Regions from separate parts of the Rugamonas sp. FW305-51 genome, predicted to be linked through region 1. Evidence: predicted binding sites of a transcription regulator. Region 1 holds the regulator's gene; the other holds the start of a gene.
The links. Region 1 encodes NrdR, which represses ribonucleotide reductase genes. Its sites were predicted from a motif close to CACNANATNTNGTG; they were not measured.

Region 1 (11,321 bases):
GATCGATGTCGAGCTTGCTATCGACGACGATGCGGCGCGGCTGGCGCGGCGTGTCCACGGCCCGCACGTTCAGTTGCGGATCGTCCGCCTTGACGGTGCCAATGCCGGTCAGGATGGCGCAGGCGCGCGCCCGCCATGCATGGCCGTCGGCCCGCGCTTCCGGCCCCGTGATCCACTGGCTCTGGCCATTGTGCAGGGCCGTCATGCCGTCCAGGCTGGCCGCCGACTTCATCCGCACCCACGGCAGGCCACGCCGCATGCGCGAGAAGAAGCCGATGTTCATTTCATGGGCCGCGTCGGCCAGCACGCCGCTCGAGACGGCGATGCCGGCCGCGGCCAGCTTGGCCATGCCCTGCCCCGCCACCAGCGGGTTGGGGTCTTCCATGGCCGCCACCACGCGGCCCAGGCCGGCGCGCACCAGCGCATCCGAACAGGGCGGCGTGCGGCCGTAATGGTTGCATGGCTCCAGCGTGACGTAGGCTGTGGCGCCGCGCACGTCGTGACCGCGGGCCTGGGCATCCTTGAGGGCCTGGATTTCCGCATGGTCGTAACCGGCCGCCTGGGTCACGCCCGCGCCTATCACCTGGCCGTCGCGCACGATCACGCAACCGATGCGGGGATTGGGCGACGTCGTGTACAAGCCTTTGGCGGCCCATTCCAGGGCCAGTGTCATGCCCTCGAGATCGTTGCTTATTTCCATCTTCTTCCTGCGTTAGCGCCGGCGGCCTAGTCCGCCGCGGCCGCCGCCGTGCAGCCCTCCGGCTGCACCAGCGGATCGCACACGCGCATCCGGCCCAGCATGTTGATCTTGATATGGCGCGCCTGCCGCCCCTGCAACAGCGACAGCGTGCCCCAGTGCGCCACCAGGCTATTGCCGGCGCTGCAACTGCGTCCTGCAGCATTATAAGCAAGGTAGAGCGGCGCCGCACCGGAAGAGAACGCCGACCGGATCACAATGTCGTCAGATAGGGCCTCCTGGCGGTACAACACCTGTTCGCCGCCGTCGGGCCGGCGGTTGCCGTTGGCGTCGATAAACACCACCCAGCCGCGCCGCCAATCGACGCCGGCCGGCTCCAGCGGCGCCAGCGACACGATACGGCCGCGGGCGATGGCCTGCGAACGGGTCAGGTCGATAGCACTGCACAGGTCGTTGACGGCCGTGCGCAGCCGCAGCGCTTGCAGCATCTGCTGCAGCCCCGGCGCGGCCACGCCGGCGAGGATGGCAACCAGCCCCAGCACGACCAGGGTTTCAACCAGGCTGAAGGCACGATGACGGCGGCGCGCCAGGGAACGCGACGGCTGACGTCCCGGTGCAGGGAACAGGAGTCTGGCAAGGCCACACATGGCAGCGTGGCGACCAGGACCGCATCGGGACCGGAGCCCACCATGGCCGTTCATGGCCAGCAGTGGGCGCCCGGCCCGGAGGCGAGCCGCACGCCGGCGCTGGTCAGCGTCAACTCCTGGCAATCATCGTCGTGAAAATGGACGTCCACCATGCCGGTACCCGGCCTGGCGATCAGGCGCACACATTGACTGATCAGCTCCCCCTCGCATGCCTTGCCCTCCACCTCGTAGGCGCTGGCGCGGGCGCTGCTGCCGGTCCACCACCGGAACAGCATGGCTTCCGGGTCGGTGGAACTGGATGAAAAAGCGATATAGCTGTTGTAGCGCGAATAGTAGCGCTCCTGCTGTTGCATGAGCCGCATCAGGGCCGCCTCCCCTTCGTTGCGCCGCACCCGTATCACGTAGTGTTGCAGGCTGGGATAAGCTTGCGCCGCCAATACGCCAAAAATGACCAGGGTGACCAAGGCTTCCACCATGCTGAACCCGCCAATGCGTCCCATCATCGCCTCCTCCGATGTCTATCGTTGCCACGTCCGCGTGCGATGCCCGCCGCGCTAGCGCCGGGCCGCCGCGTGCAGCTCGCGCCAGTTCACCACCTCGCGCCAGCTCAGGCGGCCCGACGGCGCCGCCACGGACAGGCTGCCGGCGGAACGCACGGGCGCAGTACCGAGCGCGCTGAAAACCGCGATGGCAACAGTCCGGCTTGCGCTTGCCACGGTGGCAGGTGCGGAGCTGCCTGGGGCGGGGCCGGCCGGCGCCCCACCCGGCGCAGTACCGCGCGCGGGCAACGGGGCCGGCAATCGCAGCAAGACGGGGCGCAAGGCGTAGTCCGGCGCGAGGCGGCCGGTGATGCGGGAATCTTCGGCAACCGCGCCGCCGCCACCGCCGCTACCGGTACTGCCACCGGCACCACCTCCACCGCTCGTTCCGCCGCTGCCAGCGCTGCCCGTCGAACCACCGCCGGCCGCCGCCGTCATCGATGCAGACGGCAAGCCCGTCAAGGCATCCAGCACATAACTGCGGCTGCGGGTTGCGTCGCAAGGCGTTCGGCCCGGCAAGACGGTATTGAGCACCAGCTGTCCATTGGTCAGCACGCCGCTGTCCAGGCTGCGCTCGCCCGTGGCAGGCGCATCGAGGAGATCGATATACCAGCCCTTGCTGCCGGCGGACAGCTCGGCGCCCGTCAGCCTCAATGCCGGCGCACCGGCGTCGCCGGTGAGCGAACGCGGCGTCAGGTCACCCCGTCCCGCCACCAGTTGCGGCGGGTCGGCCAACGTATCGAGGATGGCGTAATACGATTGCGGAGCGAAGCGCGCGGGCAGCCGGTCGTCCGCCTCGACCATGCGCCCCGTACCGAACAGGACCAGATACCCGCCACCCGTCGCAAACACCACCTTCGGCTGCTGCGCGATCGATTGCCGCGCACCGCCGGCATCGCGCGCCACGAACAGCGGCGTCTTCCCCGGCCCCGGTCCGACCGCGCCGGGCCATGGCGCATCGCCGGTCAGATCGAAACGCCACAGGTTGCCCTGCAAGTCGCCGGCGTAGGCGTAACGCAGTACGCCGTCCACGTCGGTCACGAGCGCGGGCGCACTGAGCCCGTTCGGCTGGGCCGGATCGCTAATCGGCGTCACCAGACGGTAGTAATTGTCGTTGCGCCGCCACGGCTGCGACGGCGGCTTGTCCAGCGCCAGCAAGAACAAGGCGCCATTGCCGCCGCTGCTGGCGTGGCCATCCGCGGCATAGTTGTTCCAGCCGCTGGCGACGATGGTCATGTCGCGCAGCACAGCCGCGCCGCCGCTGCCGCCCGTGCGCACGCGCGCGAGCTGCGGCCGGGTGCTCACGTTGCCCATCATGGGATCGTCCCGGTCCGTGAATTCCCACAGCGCGCCGGCGGTATCGAAGTGCAGCGGGTCCGTGACGTCAAGCGCAAACACCCCCTGCGCACCACCGCCCATGCCCGACACCAGCACCGTCTTCCAGGCGCCGCCTGCATAGGCTTCCCCTGCGCTGGCCGGGCCATCGACGTAGGCGGCATGTACATAGGCTGGGCTGGTCAAGCGGTTCAGCGTGCCGAACAGGGCATCCGGCACGTAGGCGAACAGTTCACTGCCGTCGGCCGCATCGAACGCATGCAACATGCCGTCATTGGCGCCGAGATAGATCGCGGGCCGGCGCGCCTTGCTGCGCGCGTAGAAGTCGGCGTAGGCGGCACCCCGCTCCATGGCCTGCGCCACGCCGACAAAGACGGGCGTGCTGTTGACGGCATCGCCCAGCACGCTGCCGCGGCGGCGAAACAGGCTGCCCTCCAGCGCGCGCTCGCCGCGCAGGTAGTCCAGCCGTTGCCGCCCCATGCCGTCCGGCCGGCTGCGTGCCCCGGGCGCCCGGTCGAGCATGGCCCGCTGGGCGCTGCTGAGGGCGTCCCATGCGAACGGCACCATGGCCAGCGTGCCATCGGCCTGGACCACGGCCGTATAAATATTGCGCGCCGACGGTGCTGGCCTGGGGGCGTTGCCGGCCGAGCCGGTGAGAATGGCGCCGGCATCCCACGCCGGCGCAGCGGCCGCCAGCGCAGCCGCCGAGTCTGCCTGGACGGCGTAGCGCTCGAAGTGCCCGCTCCAGTCGGCGCGGCTGTAGATGGCCTGGAATGCGGTAAACGTGGCGCCATCCGCGCCAGCGGCAGCAGTGGCAGGCGGAACAACTATGGCAGGCGGAACAACGCTGGTAGACGGAGCAATGGCGGCTGGCGGCACAGTGATGGCAGCCGGAACAATGGCAGCAGGCGGTGCAGTGGTGGCAGGCAGCACCAGCGGCATGCTGCGCACCGGGGGATCACCGCCGGCCGCCAGGCAACCGGCCAGTATCGGTTCGCTGGCAATATCCAATGGCGGCGGCGCGGCGCTGGCCGGTCCAGCGTAGCAGATCGCCAGCCATGCCAGCAACAACGTCTGCAGCAGCATTCTGATACAGGTCGTAGCCATGTGTGTGCCCTCTGTCATTCAGCCTGGCGATAGACGGACTGCAGTACTACCTCCGTCTCCGGCCTAGCCCCAAAACCGATCGCCGTCACGCGATAGCAAAAGCCGCCGGGCGCGCCCACCTCTTCTCCCGGCTGGTGGCAGGGCACGCGCTCGATCAGGTAGCGCGGCCGCCGGAACGGCAGGAACCCGCTGCCGGTCTGCATGGATGCGCCGCTGTAGTCGCCAAACTGCGCCGTGTGACTGCCGCCATCTTCCGCGCCGCTCAAGTCGACGGCCTGCCATGCCGGTGCCGCGCCGTCAACGGGGCGGGCGCCAAGGCCGGCGCTGACAGGGGCGCCCCCGTCCGTCGCCATCCGTATCACATCCCGTTCCCCGTCCATCAGCGCATCCTCCGCAGCCTGAAAAGCGATTTGCCGGTCGCGTCCTGCCCGCGCGGCCTGCTCCCCTTGCAACGCCATGCGCGCCGCCGACGCGCCCACCAGCATGACGGCGACCAGGATCAACATCGCCACCAACAGCGTCACGCCCCGTTGCCGCCGTGCTCTCGACAGACCACGCATGGCTAGACGCTCCGGTTGCGCAACTGGAACAGCGCGACGAACAGGCGCCGCGCCCGCTGTTGCAAGGCCGGCGCCATCGCCTGTTCGGCCACCCGGACGCCGGGATCGTCGCCCGCATGGCCGTCCGCGTAGGCCGCGCCGAACAGATCGTAGACCGCAGGCAACCCGTCCGGCCGGGTATGCCCATCGCCCCGCAACAGCAGCGCGACCTTGACGGTACGCACCCGTTTCCAGTACGTCTTGCGGTTCCGGTCGCGCTGCTGCTCGTCCGGCGTGTCGCCCGTCAGGGCAAGGCCCGCGTCCAGCGCGTTGATGGCGCTCGCGTTCAGGTAGGTATCGGGCACGCCGTCCGGCGGCGTATCCATATCGATGCCATACAGCACCTGGAAACTTTCCACCCCGCGCACGATGGCGTCGGCGCCCCAACCGCTGGCGCTGCGGTATTTGCAGCGCAGCTCAGGTTCGCCTTCGGCATCGTTGGCGACATAGAAGATGCTCCAGCCGCGCGCATCGGCCGCATGGCTGTCGGCCACACCGAACCCGGCGCAGTTGACGGCGGAACCGTCGCCATTGGCGCCGGCACCCGATCCGCCAAAGCGCAACGCCAGCACGTCGCTGCCGTTGGCCACGGGCGCCAGGGGAAACTCGATGCCGGCGCTGCCGCGACCAAGGCTGTGCGCATCTAGCCCCGCGATGGGGGCGCTGACGGCCGGGTCGTAAGCGGCCGGCGCCGTGTCGTCGTCCCAGTTGAGGTAGGCGCTTTGGCGCACGGCCTGGCCGATGATATCCAGCGCATAGCGGCCGCCGTCATTGAGCCACACGTTTTCGCTGTGAAGGCGATAGGCGCCGTTGGCGAGCACCAGCATGCCGCAGGCCAGCAACACCACCAGCATGCCCAGCGCCATGGCCACCATGACTTCGGCCAGCGCCATGCCCTCCTGCTGCTTGCCTGGACATATGGCTACGCCATCACGCTGCCGCGCGCCTGGTAGCGATTCGCAACGGGGGCACCCGCCCGCAACGGCCGGACTGGCCGGACTGGCTGGATCGGCCAGATCGGCTGGATCGGCTGGACCGACTGGATCGGCTGGACCGGCCATCATGGCAACGCTCCCACCGCCACCGCCACACCGGGGACGAATTCGCCTTCCGCGTCCAGCGCCGCCGTACCGTCCGGATTCTTGCCGCGCCAACCCACCTTGACCACCAGCGGTGCGCCCGCGCCACCCGTGCAGTTCCAGCGCAGGCGCCCGCCCTGCCACATGGCCGCGTCGCGGCACACCAGCGCACGGCCTGCCGGCAAGCTGGCGCGTACTTGCTGCTTGATGTCGTACAGGTCGAACAGCGCCAGCTGGGTACGGTCGCAATGAGCACCCGGCGCGTAGCACAGTGGCGACGGCGCCGACGGCGATGGCTCGGCCAGCGCGTCATAGTTGAAGGACAGATAGGGATTAGCCGCGTCCGGCAGCGGCGCGGCAATACTGTTGGCCCGCATGCGCTCGGCCAGGCTGTTGGCCAGGTGCAGCGACTGCGTCAGCAAGGCGGACTGCTGACGGGTGCGCAGCGCCGCCAATTGCATGGCCGTGCCGCAGATGATACCGAGCGCCAGCACCAGCAAGGCCACCATGACTTCCAACATGGTAAAGCCGCGTACCTGTTTGCATCGCATGCCGCACCTCCATCGCTCCATCGTCTTGGCCGCCTGCCTGGCGGCTGAGGATGAAGTTAGCAGCGTGGACGCTTCAACGCATGAGGTGCGTCAACCGTGCGCCAAAGCGCGCTGACGGTGGGAAAGGAGAAAACGAAAAGGGAAAACGGACTAGGCAGCGCGGCGCGAACGCGTCCGCAGTCAGGCAAGCTCAGCCCTTGCGGGGCTTGCGCTCCTGGCCCACTTCGGCGATGGCGTCCTGGAACTCTTCCAGGTCTTCGAAGTTCTTGTAGACGGAGGCGAAACGGATATAGGCGATCTTGTCGAGCCGCTTGAGCTCCTGCATCACCAGTTCGCCAATGTAGCCGGAATCGACTTCGCGCTTGCCGCTGGTGAGCAGTTTTTCCTCGATCGACTGGACCGCCGTATCGATGGCCGCGGCCGCGACGGGGCGCTTGCGCAAGGCCAGCATCAGGCTGGCGCGCAGCTTGGCGGCGGCGTACTCGGTGCGGCTGCCGTTCTTCTTGACCACGAACGGCATCACCAGCTCGATACGCTCATACGTGGTAAACCGTTTATCACATTTGGCGCAGCGCCGGCGCCGGCGAATGGCGTCGCCCTCCTCCGATACGCGGGTATCGAGGACCTGAGTCTCTTCATGCTGACAGAACGGACATTTCATGTGGGCGGCGGGTTCGCTTGCAATTGTTCAGGCAGGACGCCGGCCATGGCCAGCGTCCTGTCGATACTACACCTATCAGGCAGCGTAGACCGGGAAGGCGTCGGCCAGTACTTTGACTTCGGCCTTCACGCGCTCGATGGTGGCGGCGTCATGCGGGTTGTCCAGCACGTCGGCGATCAGGTGCGCGACCTTTTCCGCTTCCGCTTCCTTGAAACCGCGGGTGGTCATGGCCGGGCTGCCCAGGCGGATGCCGGAAGTCACGAATGGCTTCTGCGGATCGTTAGGGATGCCGTTCTTGTTGGTGGTGATGTGGGCCGAACCGAGGATCGCTTCCGCTTCCTTGCCGGTCAGGTTCTTGGCGCGCAGGTCCACCAGCATCACGTGCGACTCGGTACCGCCGGAGACGATGCGCAGGCCGCGTGCGATCAGGGTCTTGGCCAGCACGTCGGCGTTCTTCACCACTTGCTGCTGGTAAGCCTTGAACTCAGGCGTCAGCGCTTCCTTGAAGGCCACGGCCTTGCCGGCGATCACGTGCATCAGGGGGCCGCCCTGGATGCCTGGGAAGATGGCCGAGTTGATGATCTTCTCGTGCTCAGCCTTCATCAGGATGATGCCGCCGCGCGGGCCGCGCAGCGATTTGTGCGTGGTCGAGGTGACGAAGTCGGCGTGCGGCACGGGGTTAGGATACAGGCCCGCGGCGATCAGGCCGGCGTAGTGGGCCATGTCGACCATGAAGTAAGCGCCCACGGCCTTGGCCACGGCGGCGAAACGTTCGAAGTCGATCTTTTTCGAGAACGCCGAGGCGCCGGCGATGATCAGCTTGGGCTTGTGTTCCTTGGCCAGCGCTTCCATGGCGTCGTAGTCGATGTCTTCAGCGGCGGTCAGGCCGTAGGAGACGACGTTGAACCATTTGCCCGACATGTTCAGTGGCATGCCGTGGGTCAGGTGGCCGCCTTCGGCCAGCGACATGCCCATGATGGTGTCGCCCGGTTTCAGCACGGCGAAGAATACGCCCTGGTTGGCTTGCGAGCCCGAGTTTGGCTGCACGTTGGCCGCTTCGGCGCCGAACAGCTGCTTGACGCGGTCGATCGCCAGTTGCTCGACGACGTCCACGTATTCGCAGCCACCGTAGTAGCGCTTGCCTGGATAGCCTTCGGCATACTTGTTGGTCAGCTGGGAGCCCTGGGCTTCCATCACGGCGGGCGAGGTGTAGTTTTCCGAAGCGATCAGCTCGATGTGGTCGTGCTGGCGGCGGTTTTCGTTCTGGATGGCGCCGAACAGCTCAGGGTCTACGTTGGCGAGGGTGTGATCTTTTGCGAACATGTAAAAACTCCAATCGGTATGAGTAACTTGTTTCTGGCAGGTTGGATCGAATGAGGGAAGCCGATAGCGGAAAGACAGCCTCATTGTGCGTACCATCGGTGGGCTGCCCAGGCGAACGGCTATTGAAATCTCACGTTCCCCGGTGGATGCCCACCTTTCGCCAACGGACCAACTCGCCTGCCGGGAATGCCGGCTGGGAATCATCGCAGCTTTTCGCCAGTTACGTGAGACGTAATGGAAGGCAAATTGTAAGTTAAAGGCAGCAATTGGGCAAGGAAAATGTTATCTAATTAGCAATCAAGCTGTCATTTTCCCGTGTTAGGCTGGCGCGGCGGGCATTTCGGCTACAATTTTGGCCTATCCTCCCCTTCCACCCACAAGGACAGAACATGATCGTATTCATCACGGGCGCGACGGCCGGTTTCGGCGCCGCCATGGCACGCACCTTTGCCGGACACGGCCACCGGGTCATCATCAGCGGCCGCCGCGTCGAGCGCCTGCAGGCGCTGGCCGCCGAACTGGGTGCCGCCGCCCTGCCCGTCGAGCTGGACGTGACGGACCAGGCCTCGATAGCCGCCGCCCTGGCCGCCCTGCCGGCCGACTGGCAACCAATCGACGTGCTGATTAACAACGCCGGCTTGGCGCTGGGCACCGGCCCGGCCCACGAAGCGTCGCTGGCCGACTGGCAGACCATGATCGCCACCAACTGCGCCGGCCTGGTCTCCATGACCCGCGCCATATTGCCTTCAATGGTGGCGCGCGGCACGGGCACCGTGATCAATATCGGCTCCACGGCCGGCGCCTACCCCTACCCGGGCGGCAATGTGTACGGCGCCACCAAGGCCTTCGTCGAACAGTTCACGCTCAACCTGCGCGCCGACCTGGTGGGCACGGGCGTGCGCGCCACCAACCTGGCGCCCGGCCTGTGCGGCGGCACCGAGTTCTCCAACGTGCGCATGAAGGGCGACGACGCGGCCGCGGCCAAGGTCTACGAAGGCACCGTGCCGCTGACGGCGGACGACATCGCCAACACGGCCTACTGGATCGCCACCCTGCCGCCGCATGTCAACATCAACAACATTGAAATCATGCCAACCTGCCAGGGTTTCGGACCGTTCGCCATCAAGCGCACCACCTGAGCCGGGCCGGTTCGCTTAAGCAATTTAAGTAAACTAGCTACACAGGTAGTAAAACCATGTTGCAAAACCAGGCCCAAAGGTAAGCGGTTGTTACAGGGCTTGGCATTTTTCCCGTCATCGGCTTAACTGCTGGCGGTGCAACTTTGCGCCCCGGGATAGCAGAAACGACAAAATGGACGGTGATTCCACGAAAATCGCCCGTCCGCTTCAATCCCGATCACAAAGTCGCGTAAAATGTTGCTCAATCTCACTAGTAGTAAATCCAACATGTCTGCAGAGTTCACCTGGAATGTCCGCGTCTACTACGAAGACACGGACGCCGGCGGTATTGTCTATTACGCAAACTACCTGAAGTTCTATGAACGTGCCCGCACGGAATGGCTGCGCGCCATAGACGTCAACCAGCATGCGCTGCTGCAGGAACATGACGCCATGTTCGTCGTCAAGAACGTCAGCGCCGACTACCACGCGCCGGCCAAGCTCGACGATGTACTAAAATTAACGCTCAGGATAGAAAAAATGGGCCGCGCCTCCATCCTGTTTGAGCAGCAAGTCTGGTGCGGCGAACAGTTGCTGAACACGGCCCGCGTCAAGGTGGGCTGCGTCGATTCGGCCCTGCGCCCACGCGCCGTGCCACCCGCCGTTGCCGCCCGCATGCGCGGCGTCATGCCATCCTGAAGCGGTACTTTTCACCCCAGATCGAAACCCCATGAACGTCACCCAAGACCTGTCCTTCCTGTCCCTCATCACCAACGCCCACCTGATCGTGCAGCTGATCATGGCGCTGCTGTTCGGCATTTCGCTGACCAGCTGGACCTATATCTTCCGCAAGATGTACGCCGTGCGCGCCGCGCGCCGCCAGACCATCGAGTTTGAAAAGACGTTCTGGGCCGGCGGCAACCTGCACGCCCTGCACCAGAACGCCGGCAAGGACCGCGCCGGCAGCGGCGCCCTGGCCCGCATCTTCGAGGCCGGCATGGGCGAATACATCAAGGGCAAGGCATCGTACGGCAGCCGCGACGCGCTCGACGGCAGCGCCGTGCTGGACGGCGCCCGCCGCGCCATGCGCGCCGCCTTCCAGCGCGAAATGGACGTGCTCGAATCGCACCTGGCCTTCCTCGCCTCGGTCGGTTCCGTGTCGCCCTACATCGGCCTGCTGGGTACGGTGTGGGGCATCATGAACGCCTTCCGCGGCCTGGCCAACGTGCAGCAGGCCACGCTGGCCGCCGTGGCCCCCGGCATTGCCGAAGCGCTGATCGCGACCGCCATCGGCCTGTTCGCCGCCATTCCGGCCGTCGTGGCCTACAACCGTTTTTCACACGACATCGACCGCCTGGCGATCCGTTTCGAGAGCTTCGTGGAAGAATTCTCGAACATCCTGCAACGGCAGTCGCGTTAATTAAGGCAGCACCATCATGGCTTCCTCTTTCAACAGCAGCATGCGCGGCGGCCGCGGCCGCAAGTTCAAGTCCGAGATCAACGTCGTGCCCTACATCGACGTGATGCTGGTGCTGCTCATCATCTTCATGGTGATGCCGTCGTCCAACAACCCGAGCGTGGTCAACCTGCCCAACGCGGAAAAAACGACCCGTCCGCCCGACGACTACATCCAGGTCGTCATCAAGCCCAACGGCGCGCTGTCGA
Region 2 (11,321 bases), on a different contig from region 1:
GTTCAACGCCCTCAAGCGCGAACTGGGGCAGCTGGTGATGGAAGAGCAGCAGCGCCACCACAACGACGAGATCCGCGTGGCGGCCGTCGATTGAAAACCCGTCCCGGGCAGGAGCAGGGCGCGGCCGCACGGGCCAGCTCCCGCATCGGACTGCCCACCATGGTGTAAACTTAGCCCTTATGCAGACCTATTTTCTTATCTCAGCCGCCTTGCTGTACCTCATGTGTGCCCTGCTGCCGTCCCGGCAGGGGGCGCTGATCGCCATCGTCACGGCCGCCGCCTGGCTGCTGCACGGCGTGACCCTGTGGTTCGAAGTGACGGCCCCCGGCTCGCTGCGCATCGGTTTCGCCGCCATGCTGTCGGCCGCCCTGTGGGTATCGGTGGCCGCCTACTGGCTGGAAAACCGCAACTTCAGCCTGGACGGCCTGCGCCGCCTCGTGATGCCGTGCGCGGCCCTGGCCGTGGCGCTGGAGGCGCTGTTCCCGGGCAGCCTGATCGCGCTCGAAGGCAAGTCCGTCATGTTCGGCTGGCACATCGCCATCGCCACCCTGGCCTACAGCACCCTCACCATCGCCGCCTTCCACGCCGTGCTGATGGCGCTGCAGGAATCGCGCCTGCACACGCGCACGGCGGCCGGCGGCGGCTTCCTGGCCAGCACGCTGGACCAGCTGCCGGCCCTGCTGACGATGGAAAAGCTGCTGTTTCGCATGATCGGTTTCGGCTTCGTGCTGCTGAGCCTGACCGTGTTGTCGGGCATCGTGTTCTCCGAACAGCTGTTCGGCCAGGCCTTGAAGTGGGACCACAAGTCCGTCTTCACCCTCATGTCCTGGCTGCTGTTCGCCGCGCTGCTGGCGGGCCGGCGCTTCCGCGGCTGGCGCGGCAAGACCGCGCTCAGCTTCACGCTGGCCGGTTTCGCCACCTTGCTGCTGGCCTACGTCGGCAGCCGTTTCGTGTTTGAAGTCGTTCTACATCGGGGATTGGCATGAGTCGTCTTTTGTTCTGGCTGGCGCTGGCGTTTCTGGTGCTGTTTGCCATCCGCAGCAAGCTGCGCGAGCTGCAGGGCGGCCAGCGGCCGCGCGCACCGCAGCCGCCGTCGCCGGCCGCCGGCCGCGCCGCGCCCCGGGCCCAGGCGGCCGGGGAAGTGGAAACCATGTTGTGCTGCGCCCACTGCGGCATCTATTACCCGGCCTCGGAAACGGTGCAGGCCGCGGGCCGCGATTTTTGCAGCGCCGCCCACGCCCGTCTGCCGGCCGCCTGATTGGTGGCCTCCTCCCTGCCGGCGCTGGCGGCCGACTCGCGCGACACGTTCTGGCGCTCGCTGCAGACGCTGAACGCGACCCGGGTCGTGATCGCGCTGGTGCTGCTGGCCTACCTGAGCGTGGACAGCCGCGGCCTGCGCGCCTCCGGCCAGTTCTTCTATGGCGAAGTGTGCCTCGGCTATCTGCTGCTGGCGCTGACCTTCGCCCTGATGACGATCTACGTGCGGCGCCGCTTCCTGCTGCAGCTGATGTCGCAGATCGCCTGCGACCTGGCCATCATCTCGCTGCTCTACATCGCCGCCGGCGGCGTGCGCAGCGGGCTGGCCATCCTCTATCTGTTCCCGCTGGCCGGCACGGCCATCCTGGCGCCGCTGCTGCTGGCGCTGTTCTGCACGGCCCTGGTCACGCTGTTCCTGCTGGGCGAAAGCGGCTGGCGCATGCTGCTGATGGAAGGCGACATGGTGGTGCTGCAGGCCGGCCTGTACGGCGCCGCCTTCTTCGCCGCCGTGTGGGTGGTCAACCGCATGGCCGCCAGGCTGATCGGCCAGGAAGAGCTGGCCATCGCACGGGGCGTCGAGATCGGCGTGCAGCAGGCCGTCAACCGGCTGGTGATGGCCAACGTGGGCGACGGCATCCTGGTGGTCGGTCCCCAGGGCCAGGTGTACGCCAACAATCCGGCCGCCCAGCAGATGCTGGGCCTGGCCGGCACGGAGCGGCGCTTTCGCCTGGACGAGGCGGCGGCCCTGCGGCCGCTGGCGCTGGCCTATGAGGACTGGCGCGCCGACCCTGCCCAGGGCACGGCCTATGTCACCATCAAGCCCGTTGCGGACCCGGCCCTGGAGGGCACGGCGGCCGCCTGGAACGGCCGGCCCGACCTGGCCGCCCACCTGCAGGCGCGCTTTGCCGCCGTCGACACGGCCGGCCTGGGCGCGGAGCGCAGCGTGATCTTCCTGCAGGACGTGACGGGCATCGAAAACCAGGCCCAGCAACTCAAGCTGGCCTCCATGGGCCGGCTCACGGCCAGCATCGCGCACGAGGTGCGCAACCCGCTGTCGGCTATCGGCCACGCCACGGCCCTGTTGGCCGAGGACCTCGACAGCACCGTGCATCTGCGCCTGCTCAAGATCGTGGGCGACAATGTGAGCCGGGTCAACCGCATGGTGGAAGACATCCTGCAACTGTCGCGCAAGGTGCAGCCGCACGGCGAACCGCTGGCGCTGGACCAGTTCCTGGCCGAGCTCAAGGCCGAGTTCGACGAGACCCACGGCTTGCCCGCCGACGTGCTGGCGCTGACGGCGGCGCCCGGTATCCGGGTCCGCTTCGACAGCCTGCACCTGCGCGAAGTGGTGCTCAACCTGCTCAACAACGCCGTGCGCTATGCCAGCGGGGCGCCGGCCAGCATCCGCCTGACGCTGGTGGCCGGGCGGGCCCGGTTGCCGGAACTGCATGTGCAGGACGACGGCCCCGGCATCTCGGCCGAAGTGCGGGCCCACCTGTTCGAGCCGTTCTACACCACCTCGAGCAAGGGCACGGGGCTGGGACTATATCTGGCGCGCGAATTGTGTTTGAATAACGATGCCATGCTGGACTACGAATACCGCTTCGAGCCAGCGCCCGGTCCGGACGGCATGCCCCGCTCCAGCGGGCGGTTTGTGATCACCTTTGCACGGCCGGCCGCCGCGCCCGCCGTGCCGGCGGCCGTGTAAGCGGCCGGATTCAACTGAAAGGCAGTTCCATGAGTGCTCCCCGTGTGCTGGTCGTCGACGATGAAGCCGATCTGCGCGAACTGCTGGAAATCACCCTGCTCAAGATGGGACTGGACGTGGACAGCGCCGCCACGCTGGCCGAGGCGCGCGCCTGCCTGGCCGGCGCCGAATACGCGCTGGTGCTGACCGACATGCGCCTGCCCGACGGGCTGGGGCTGGAACTGGTGCGCGAAGTGTGCGCCGCCTACAAGAACACGCCGATCGCCGTCGTCACGGCCTTCGGCAGCGCCGACAACGCCGTCATCGCCCTCAAGGCCGGCGCCTTCGATTACGTCTCCAAGCCGGTGGCGCTGGACCAGTTGCGCATCATGGTGCAGTCGGCCCTGCGGCTGAACCTGCCGGCCGGCGAAAAGGCGTCCGGCGCCGGCCAGCAGGCCAGCCGCCTGAAGGGCAATTCGGCCGTGATCCAGGCCCTGCGGGCCCAGATCGCCCGCCTGGCGCGCTCGATGGCGCCGATCGCCATCACGGGCGAATCGGGCAGCGGCAAGGAACTGGCGGCGCGCGAAATCCACGCCCAGAGTTCGCGCGCCGCCAAGCCCTTCGTGGCCGTCAATTGCGGCGCCATTCCCGAGGCGCTGATGGAGGCCGAGTTCTTCGGCTACCGCAAGGGCGCCTTCACGGGCGCGGCCGACGAGCGCGACGGCTTCTTCCAGGCCGCCAACGGCGGCACGCTGATGCTCGACGAGGTGGCCGACCTGCCGCTGGCCATGCAGGTCAAGCTGCTGCGCGCCATCCAGGAGCGGCGCGTGCGCAAGATCGGCGCCACCAGCGAGGAGCCGGTGGACGTGCGCATCATCAGCGCCACCCACAAGAACCTGGCCCAGTGTGTGGCGCAGGGCAGCTTCCGGCAAGACTTGTTCTACCGCCTGAACGTGATCGAGCTGTGTCTGCCGCCGCTGCGCGAGCGGCTCGACGACCTGGAACCGCTGACGGACGCCATCCTGGAACGGCTGGGCACCTTCGAGCACAAGGTGGTCCTGGGGCCGGGTGTGCTGGAGGCGTTGCGCGGCTATGGCTTCCCCGGCAATGTGCGGGAGCTGGAAAATATCCTCGAGCGGGCCCTGGCCTTCGCCGACGACGGTGTGATCGAAGTGGGCGACCTGGCCCTGAAGGGGGCGAAGATGGTGGAGGCCGTGGTGCCGCTGCCGTCGCCCGCGCCCGGCTTTGCCCGGCAGCTGGCGCCCACCGAGGCGGCCGCCTTTGGCCTCGATGGCGCGGGCGCCGGCCCCGGTGCGCCCGGCTACGCGCTGCCCACGCCCACCCCGGGCGCCGTGGCCGGCGTGCCCGGCGCCGCGCCATCTGCCGCTGCTGCCGCTGTAGCTGCCGCCGCTTTGTCGGCCGCCACCTACGCGGCCGCTGCCGGCGCCGCCCCATCCGTTGCGGCCGGTTCCGGCGGCGCGCCCGCATCCGGCGCCGCCGGCCCCATCGCGCTGCCGCACCTGGACGCGCTGCCGTCCAACCTGCCCGACTACCTGAACCAGATCGAGCGCGACATCATCCTGCGGGCCCTGGCCCAGACCCAGTTCAACCGCACCCAGGCGGCCCAGCTGCTGGGCATCAGTTTCCGCCAGCTGCGCTACCAGATGCAAAAGCTCAACATCCAGGAGCCGGAGGGCTGATGGCGACCCGTTACGCCGTGGGCGCGGACGGCTGGTGCCGCGACGTGCTGCGCTACGACTCGCCCCATGCGGACGCCCGTCCGGACGGCACCGCCGTCAGCCTGCTGGTGATCCACAATATCAGCCTGCCCCAGGGACAATTTGGCACGCCCCACGTGTCCGACTTGTTTACCGGCCGGGTAGACTATAATGCCGATCCCGCGTTCGCGGACCTGCGCGGCTTGCGGGTGTCGAGCCACTTCCTGGTGCGGCGCGACGGCCGCGTGGTCCAGTATGTTTCTGGCAACGCGCGGGCCTGGCACGCGGGCGTGTCGGCGTTCCGGGGACGGGCCGCCTGCAACGATTTTTCCATCGGCATCGAGCTGGAGGGGACGGACACGGTGCCGTTCGAGCCGGCCCAGTACGACGCCCTGGCGGCGCTGACGCTGGCCCTGCAGCAGCGCTATCCCTTGTCGGATGTGCAAGGCCACGAACACATCGCGCCGGGCCGCAAGACGGACCCGGGGCCGTTGTTTAGTTGGCAGGAATATATCGAAAAATGGGCCGGCCTGCTGAAGGAAAAGGCAGTGGCGGACGCGGCGTTAGTAGCCGCTCACCGGCAACTGCGCTTCCCTGTAGGCATCCCGAAAAGTCAACCGAAAAATTGATCTGAATGAAAAAATTTCCGCTTGTCTTGCCCCGGGCTGACCACTACAATCAGTGTATCGATTAACCTGATTCACTAAATGTAGTGGTATCCCATGTCCCTGGTTCCAAGCTGTTTCAGCCTCGGCCTACGAGCATAAGGAACCCATATTTACCCTTTTTGTCGCTGTCACACCAGCCGTAACACCAGGCTGGCCGCTTCATTTTGGCCTTTTTTATACAACATACGCCGCGCAGCTACGACTGCACGCTGTTATCGGGGAGCTTAAATGCAATCTACTCAAGACACTTCCATCCAACCAGCGCTGGTACCAGCAGCGACTGCGGGTACCGCTAGCGGCCAGGCCACGGCAGCGGCAGCGTTGGGCGACTACCGCATCATCCGCCGCAACGGCGCCGTCGTCGCCTTCGAGCCGTCCAAGATCGCCATCGCCATGACCAAGGCCTTCCTGGCCGTCAATGGCGGCCAGGGCGCCGCCTCGGCCCGCATCCGCGACCTGGTCGAGCAGCTGACGGCCGCCGTCGTGTCGGCCCTGGTGCGCCGCCAGCCGTCCGGCGGCACCTTCCACATCGAAGATGTGCAAGACCAGGTGGAACTGTCGCTGATGCGTTCGGGCGAGCACGACGTGGCCCGCGCCTACGTGCTGTACCGCGCCAAGCACATGGAAGAGCGCCGCCTGCAGAAAGAGGCGGCCGGCGCCACCTCCAAGGTGGCTGCACCCCAGATCCACGTGACGGAAAACGGCGAGCGCCGCCTGCTCGACATGGACCAGGTCAGCGGCCTGATCAACGCGGCCTGCATCGGCCTGGAAAAGCATGTGGACGCGGACGCCATCCTGGCCGAAACGGTCAAGAACCTGTACGACGGCGTGCCCGTCGAAGAGCTGCACAAGTCCGCCATCCTGGCTGCCCGCGCGCTGATGGAAAAGGACCCGGCCTACTCGCAGGTGACGGCCCGCATCCTGCTGCACACCATCCGCAAGGAAGTGTTCGGCCAGGAAGTGCCGCAGGCCGGCGCCGCCGCCGCCTACGTCAGCTACTTCCCACAATACGTGGCCAAGGGCATCGCCGCCGAGCTGCTCGACCCCAAGCTGGCCGAGTTCGACCTGGCCCGCCTGGCCAAGGCCCTGGTGGCCGACCGCGACCTGCAGTTCGGCTACATCGGCCTGCAGACCCTGTATGACCGCTACTTCCTGCATGTGCGCGACGTGCGCATCGAAATGCCGCAGGCGTTCTACATGCGCGTGGCGATGGGCCTGGCCCTGAACGAGACGGACCGCGAAGCGCGCGCCATCGAGTTCTACCACCTGCTGTCGTCGTTCGACTTCATGAGCTCGACCCCGACCCTGTTCAACTCGGGCACGCTGCGCTCGCAGCTGTCGTCGTGCTACCTGACCACCGTGTCGGACGACCTGGAAGGCATCTACGACGCCATCAAGGAAAACGCGCTGCTGGCCAAGTTCGCCGGCGGCCTCGGTAACGACTGGACCCCGGTGCGCGCGCTGGGCGCCCACATCAAGGGCACCAACGGCAAATCGCAGGGCGTGGTGCCGTTCCTGAAAGTGGTCAACGACACGGCCGTGGCCGTGAACCAGGGCGGCAAGCGCAAGGGCGCCGTGTGCGCCTACCTGGAAACGTGGCACATGGACATCGAAGAGTTCCTGGACCTGCGCAAGAACACGGGCGACGACCGCCGCCGCACCCACGACATGAACACGGCCAACTGGATTCCCGACCTGTTCATGAAGCGCGTGATGGAAAAGGGCGAGTGGACCCTGTTCTCGCCAAGCGACTGCCCCGACCTGCACGACAAGGTGGGCAAGGCTTTCGAGCAAGCCTACCTGGGCTACGAAGCCAAGGCGGCGGCCGGCGAAATCCGCGTCTGCAAGAAGATCGCGGCGCTCGACCTGTGGCGCAAGATGCTGTCCATGCTGTTCGAAACGGGCCACCCATGGATCACCTTCAAGGACCCATGCAACATCCGTTCGCCGCAGTCGCACGTGGGCGTGGTGCACAGCTCCAACCTGTGCACGGAAATCACCCTGAACACGGGGCCGGACGAGATTGCAGTGTGCAACCTCGGTTCGGTCAACATGCCGGCCCACATGAAAGAGGGCAAGCTGGACCACGTCAAGCTGCAAAAGACCATCCGCACCGCCATGCGCATGCTCGACAACGTGATCGACATCAACTACTACGCCGTCGAGAAGGCCCGCAACGCCAACATGCGCCACCGTCCGGTGGGCCTGGGCGTGATGGGCTTCCAGGACTGCCTGCACATGATGCGCGTGCCTTACTCGTCGATGGAAGCGGTGCAGTTCGCCGACACCTCGATGGAAGCGGTGTGCTACTACGCCTACCTGGCCTCGACCGAGCTGGCCGAGGAACGCGGCCACTACGCTTCGTACAAGGGTTCGCTGTGGGAGCGCGGCATCCTGCCGCAGGATTCGATCAAGCTGCTGGCCGACGAGCGCGGCGGCTACCTGGAGCAGGATACGTCCGCCGCCATGGACTGGACCCCGGTGCGCAACCGCATCAAGCAGTTCGGCATGCGTAACTCGAACTGCGTGGCGATCGCCCCGACGGCCACCATCTCGAACATCATCGGCGTGTCGGCCTGCATCGAGCCGACCTTCCAGAACCTGTACGTGAAGTCCAACCTGTCGGGCGAGTTCACCGAGATCAACGCCTACCTGGTGCGTGACCTGAAGGCGCGCGAGCTGTGGGACGAGGTCATGATCGCCGACCTGAAGTACTTCGACGGCTCGCTGGCCAAGATCGACCGCATCCCGCAGGACCTGCGTGACATTTATGCAACCGCGTTCGAAGTGTCGCCGACCTGGCTGGTGGAAGCGGCTTCGCGTCGCCAGAAGTGGATCGACCAGGCCCAGTCGCTGAACATCTACATGGCCGGCGCCTCGGGCAAGAAGCTCGACGAGACCTACAAGCTGGCCTGGCTGCGCGGCCTGAAGACCACCTACTACCTGCGCACCATCGCCGCCACCCACATGGAGAAGTCGACCTCCAAGACCGGCGCGCTGAACGCGGTGGCAGTGGACGGCGGCATGTCGGCCAGCGCCATGGCCGCCGCTGCCCAGGTGGCCGCCCCGGCCGCCGTGGTAGCCGAAGGCGCCGCCTGCTACCTGCGTCCCGGCGACGACGGTTTCGAGGAATGCGAAGCTTGCCAGTAAGTAGCCAATAAAGCTGCATGGCGCCGCCCTGGCGGCGGCGCTACTAATATAGAGAGTGAGAACCGACCCGGCCTGCCGGGTGGTTCTTTTTACGGAACACCGCCGGCCCCCGCGCCGGCCCTTAGAAGGAAATCGATCATGCTGTCTTGGGATGATGAAGCCACGTCGGGCGCCGCCCGTCCTGCCAACCAACAACCGTTGGGCAATATGGAACTGAACCAGCCGGGCGCCGGCGAAGCGTCGGAAGCGAACGCCGAGCAACTGGCGCTGCGCGTCAACGCCGACGATAAGCGCATCATCAACGGCAAAACGGACGTCAACCAGCTGGTACCGTTCAAATACAAATGGGCCTGGGACAAGTACCTGGCCGGCTGCGCCAACCACTGGATGCCGCAGGAAGTGAACATGCAGCGCGACATCGAGCTGTGGAAGAACCCCAACGGCCTGACCGACGACGAGCGTCGCCTGGTCAAGCGCAACCTGGGCTTTTTCGTCACCGCCGACTCGCTGGCCGCCAACAACATCGTGCTGGGCACCTACCGCCACATCACGGCCCCCGAGTGCCGCCAGTACCTGCTGCGCCAGGCCTTCGAGGAAGCCATCCACACCCACGCCTACCAGTACATCGTCGAGTCGCTGGGCCTGGACGAGGGCGAGATCTTCAACGCCTACAACGAGATCAAGTCGATCCGCGACAAGGATGAATTCCTGATCCCGTTCATCAACACCCTGACCGACCCGGCGTTCACCACCGGCACGGTGGAAAGCGACCAGACCCTGCTCAAATCGCTGATCGTGTTCGCCTGCCTGATGGAAGGCCTGTTCTTCTACGTCGGCTTCACCCAGATCCTGGCGCTGGGCCGCCAGAACAAGATGATGGGCGCCGCCGAGCAGTACCAGTACATCCTGCGCGACGAGTCCATGCACTGCAACTTCGGCATCGACCTGATCAACACCATCAAGATGGAAAATCCGCTGCTGTGGACGCCCGCCTTCAAGGAAGAGATCAAGACGCTGTTCCTGAAGGCCGTGGAACTGGAATACGCCTACGCGGAAGACACCATGCCGCGCGGCGTGCTCGGTCTGAACGCGCCCATGTTCAAGGGCTACCTGCGCTTCATCGCCAACCGCCGCGCGCAGCAGATCGGCCTGGAGCAGCTGTTCGACCAGGAAGACAACCCGTTCCCATGGATGAGCGAGATGATCGACCTGAAGAAAGAGCGCAACTTCTTCGAGACCCGCGTCATCGAATACCAGACCGGCGGCGCGCTGAACTGGGATTAAACTTGGCACCCCGGCTGCCGCCGCGTGCGGCAGTCCCAGCAAAAAAAGGCCAGGCGGATTTTCCGTCTGGCCTTTTTGTTAATGGCACCTCTATCGTTTGCTATCGCCGTGCCAGTATCTGGTCGCTGCGATTGGCGCGATCACGGTTGATGGCGCTGATGTACTTCGAGCCGGTACAGGGGGCAGCTGTTGGATGCGTTGCGCCCGGAGAGCCGGACTGCGGTTCGTCGCTTCAATGTGCCGACGTCGCTGCTTGCCTCTTGCGCGGAGCGCGCAGGCGATGGCCCAATTCCGCCTTTTCCATCGCGGCGATGGAGACCATCTCGACCAGGAACAGCTCGCGCAGATCGTCGCCAAGGCCAAGGGCAGAAACAACATGAATGAATGAATCGAGCGAAGCCTGGCCTTTGCGTTCCAGGTTCTTCACCGTGCCGCTGGAGAGTCCGGCGCGTTGCGCCAGTTCGGCCTGGGACCAGCCGAGCCCGAGCCGGCGGGCACGCAGACGCTGCCCTAACTCGGCACAGATCTCCGGCGTGGTGGCGAGTGCGAAGTCAAACATATTGTCCACTAAGTAGAAGATACGCTTGTAATGGCTAACATCTTACTCCTTATCTTCCGGCCGGGACTGCGCGCGGAGTAGCTGCGCGACAGCGGGCGGCATGCCGATCGGGAGCGGCGCCGCTCACCCCGCCGGCAGTCATCGCGAACTCAAGGAGGTGCGCGCGCGCTGTCGTCGCACCAGGTCAGCGGCGCGAATTGCGCGCGCGATTTCGCATGCGTGCGATGCGCGCGGCGATGGTCGCGCACATCGCGCAGCATGCGCCGCTTGATGCGCGGCGCGCACCGCTGCAGCATTGTCCTTGCCAAGCGCCGCACTGTGTCTCATAATCGCGACGAATTTAAAAACAGTGTAGTGCAGTAGCTTTGCGCGCAGTCGATGCGCCGCAGCGCGCGCCGTGAGTTGCGACCGGTGCAGTCGAAAACGCAGACACCCAATTGGCATAAGGGTTTGTTTGTCGCCGGCGAGTTGTGCGACGCGCCCGCGCGCAAAAGTCTGCGGCCGCTGCAGCGTGTCGCGCTGGCGTCGACGCAGCGCGCGACGACTGCGAATTGGCAAGCGCATGCGAGTTGGTGCGCCTATCCTGTAAAAAAGCCAGCGAAATCCTTGTGTGCCTGTTGCGCTCCGACAAGGTTTTCGTGTACTTTACGAGATTGAAATGGCGTGTTAGCGAAAGCGCGGAAGAAGAAGCCGCGCAGTGCCGCAACAGCGCCGCCACAGATCGAAAAAATGGGATACAGATTCGCACGGATATGCACAAGACCACACCGTTTTTTTTCGACCGCCTTGCCTGATTGAGTTCAGGTTGGGCGGTTTTTTCTTTGAAAAATAAAACCGTGTTGTGGCTGCGACGGAGGTCAACGGTGCTGAGCACACGCCCGGAACGCCAAGGATGTCGCAACAAGATTTGGACGCAGGCGCCGGCCCGGCAACGGGCGGTGTGCTGTGTCGATGGCTGAAGCGCTGCAAATCGTGAGGAGTTGCAGCAGTTCAGCTGG

Region 2: a site for NrdR is predicted at 5,364-5,377, ahead of AC3WOS_RS25935 (ribonucleoside-diphosphate reductase subunit alpha). Genes of this name have one in related genera too.

Annotation. Positions count from the first base shown of each region.
Region 1 is NZ_JBYSZG010000015.1:41,773-53,093, reverse strand. It holds gene ribD (bifunctional diaminohydroxyphosphoribosylaminopyrimidine deaminase/5-amino-6-(5-phosphoribosylamino)uracil reductase RibD) at 1-700, opposite strand, end outside; gene AC3WOS_RS12700 (GspH/FimT family pseudopilin) at 727-1,287, opposite strand; gene AC3WOS_RS12695 (type IV pilin protein) at 1,395-1,847, opposite strand; gene AC3WOS_RS12690 (pilus assembly protein) at 1,899-4,325, opposite strand; gene AC3WOS_RS12685 (pilus assembly PilX family protein) at 4,340-4,885, opposite strand; gene AC3WOS_RS12680 (PilW family protein) at 4,888-5,817, opposite strand; gene pilV (type IV pilus modification protein PilV) at 5,985-6,554, opposite strand; gene nrdR (transcriptional regulator NrdR) at 6,745-7,215, opposite strand; gene glyA (serine hydroxymethyltransferase) at 7,291-8,538, opposite strand; ZMP/ZTP riboswitch at 8,637-8,772, opposite strand; gene AC3WOS_RS12660 (SDR family NAD(P)-dependent oxidoreductase) at 8,928-9,677, shown strand; gene ybgC (tol-pal system-associated acyl-CoA thioesterase) at 9,945-10,355, shown strand; gene tolQ (protein TolQ) at 10,387-11,076, shown strand; gene AC3WOS_RS12645 (ExbD/TolR family protein) at 11,093-11,321, shown strand, end outside.
Region 2 is NZ_JBYSZG010000060.1:17,375-28,695, forward strand. It holds gene AC3WOS_RS25905 (ABC transporter ATP-binding protein) at 1-94, shown strand, start outside; gene AC3WOS_RS25910 (cytochrome C assembly family protein) at 180-986, shown strand; gene AC3WOS_RS25915 (PP0621 family protein) at 983-1,258, shown strand; gene AC3WOS_RS25920 (sensor histidine kinase) at 1,262-2,965, shown strand; gene AC3WOS_RS25925 (sigma-54-dependent transcriptional regulator) at 2,995-4,644, shown strand; gene ampD (1,6-anhydro-N-acetylmuramyl-L-alanine amidase AmpD) at 4,644-5,291, shown strand; gene AC3WOS_RS25935 (ribonucleoside-diphosphate reductase subunit alpha) at 5,559-8,480, shown strand; gene AC3WOS_RS25940 (ribonucleotide-diphosphate reductase subunit beta) at 8,619-9,764, shown strand; gene AC3WOS_RS25945 (helix-turn-helix domain-containing protein) at 9,997-10,323, opposite strand; gene AC3WOS_RS25950 (hypothetical protein) at 10,473-10,619, opposite strand.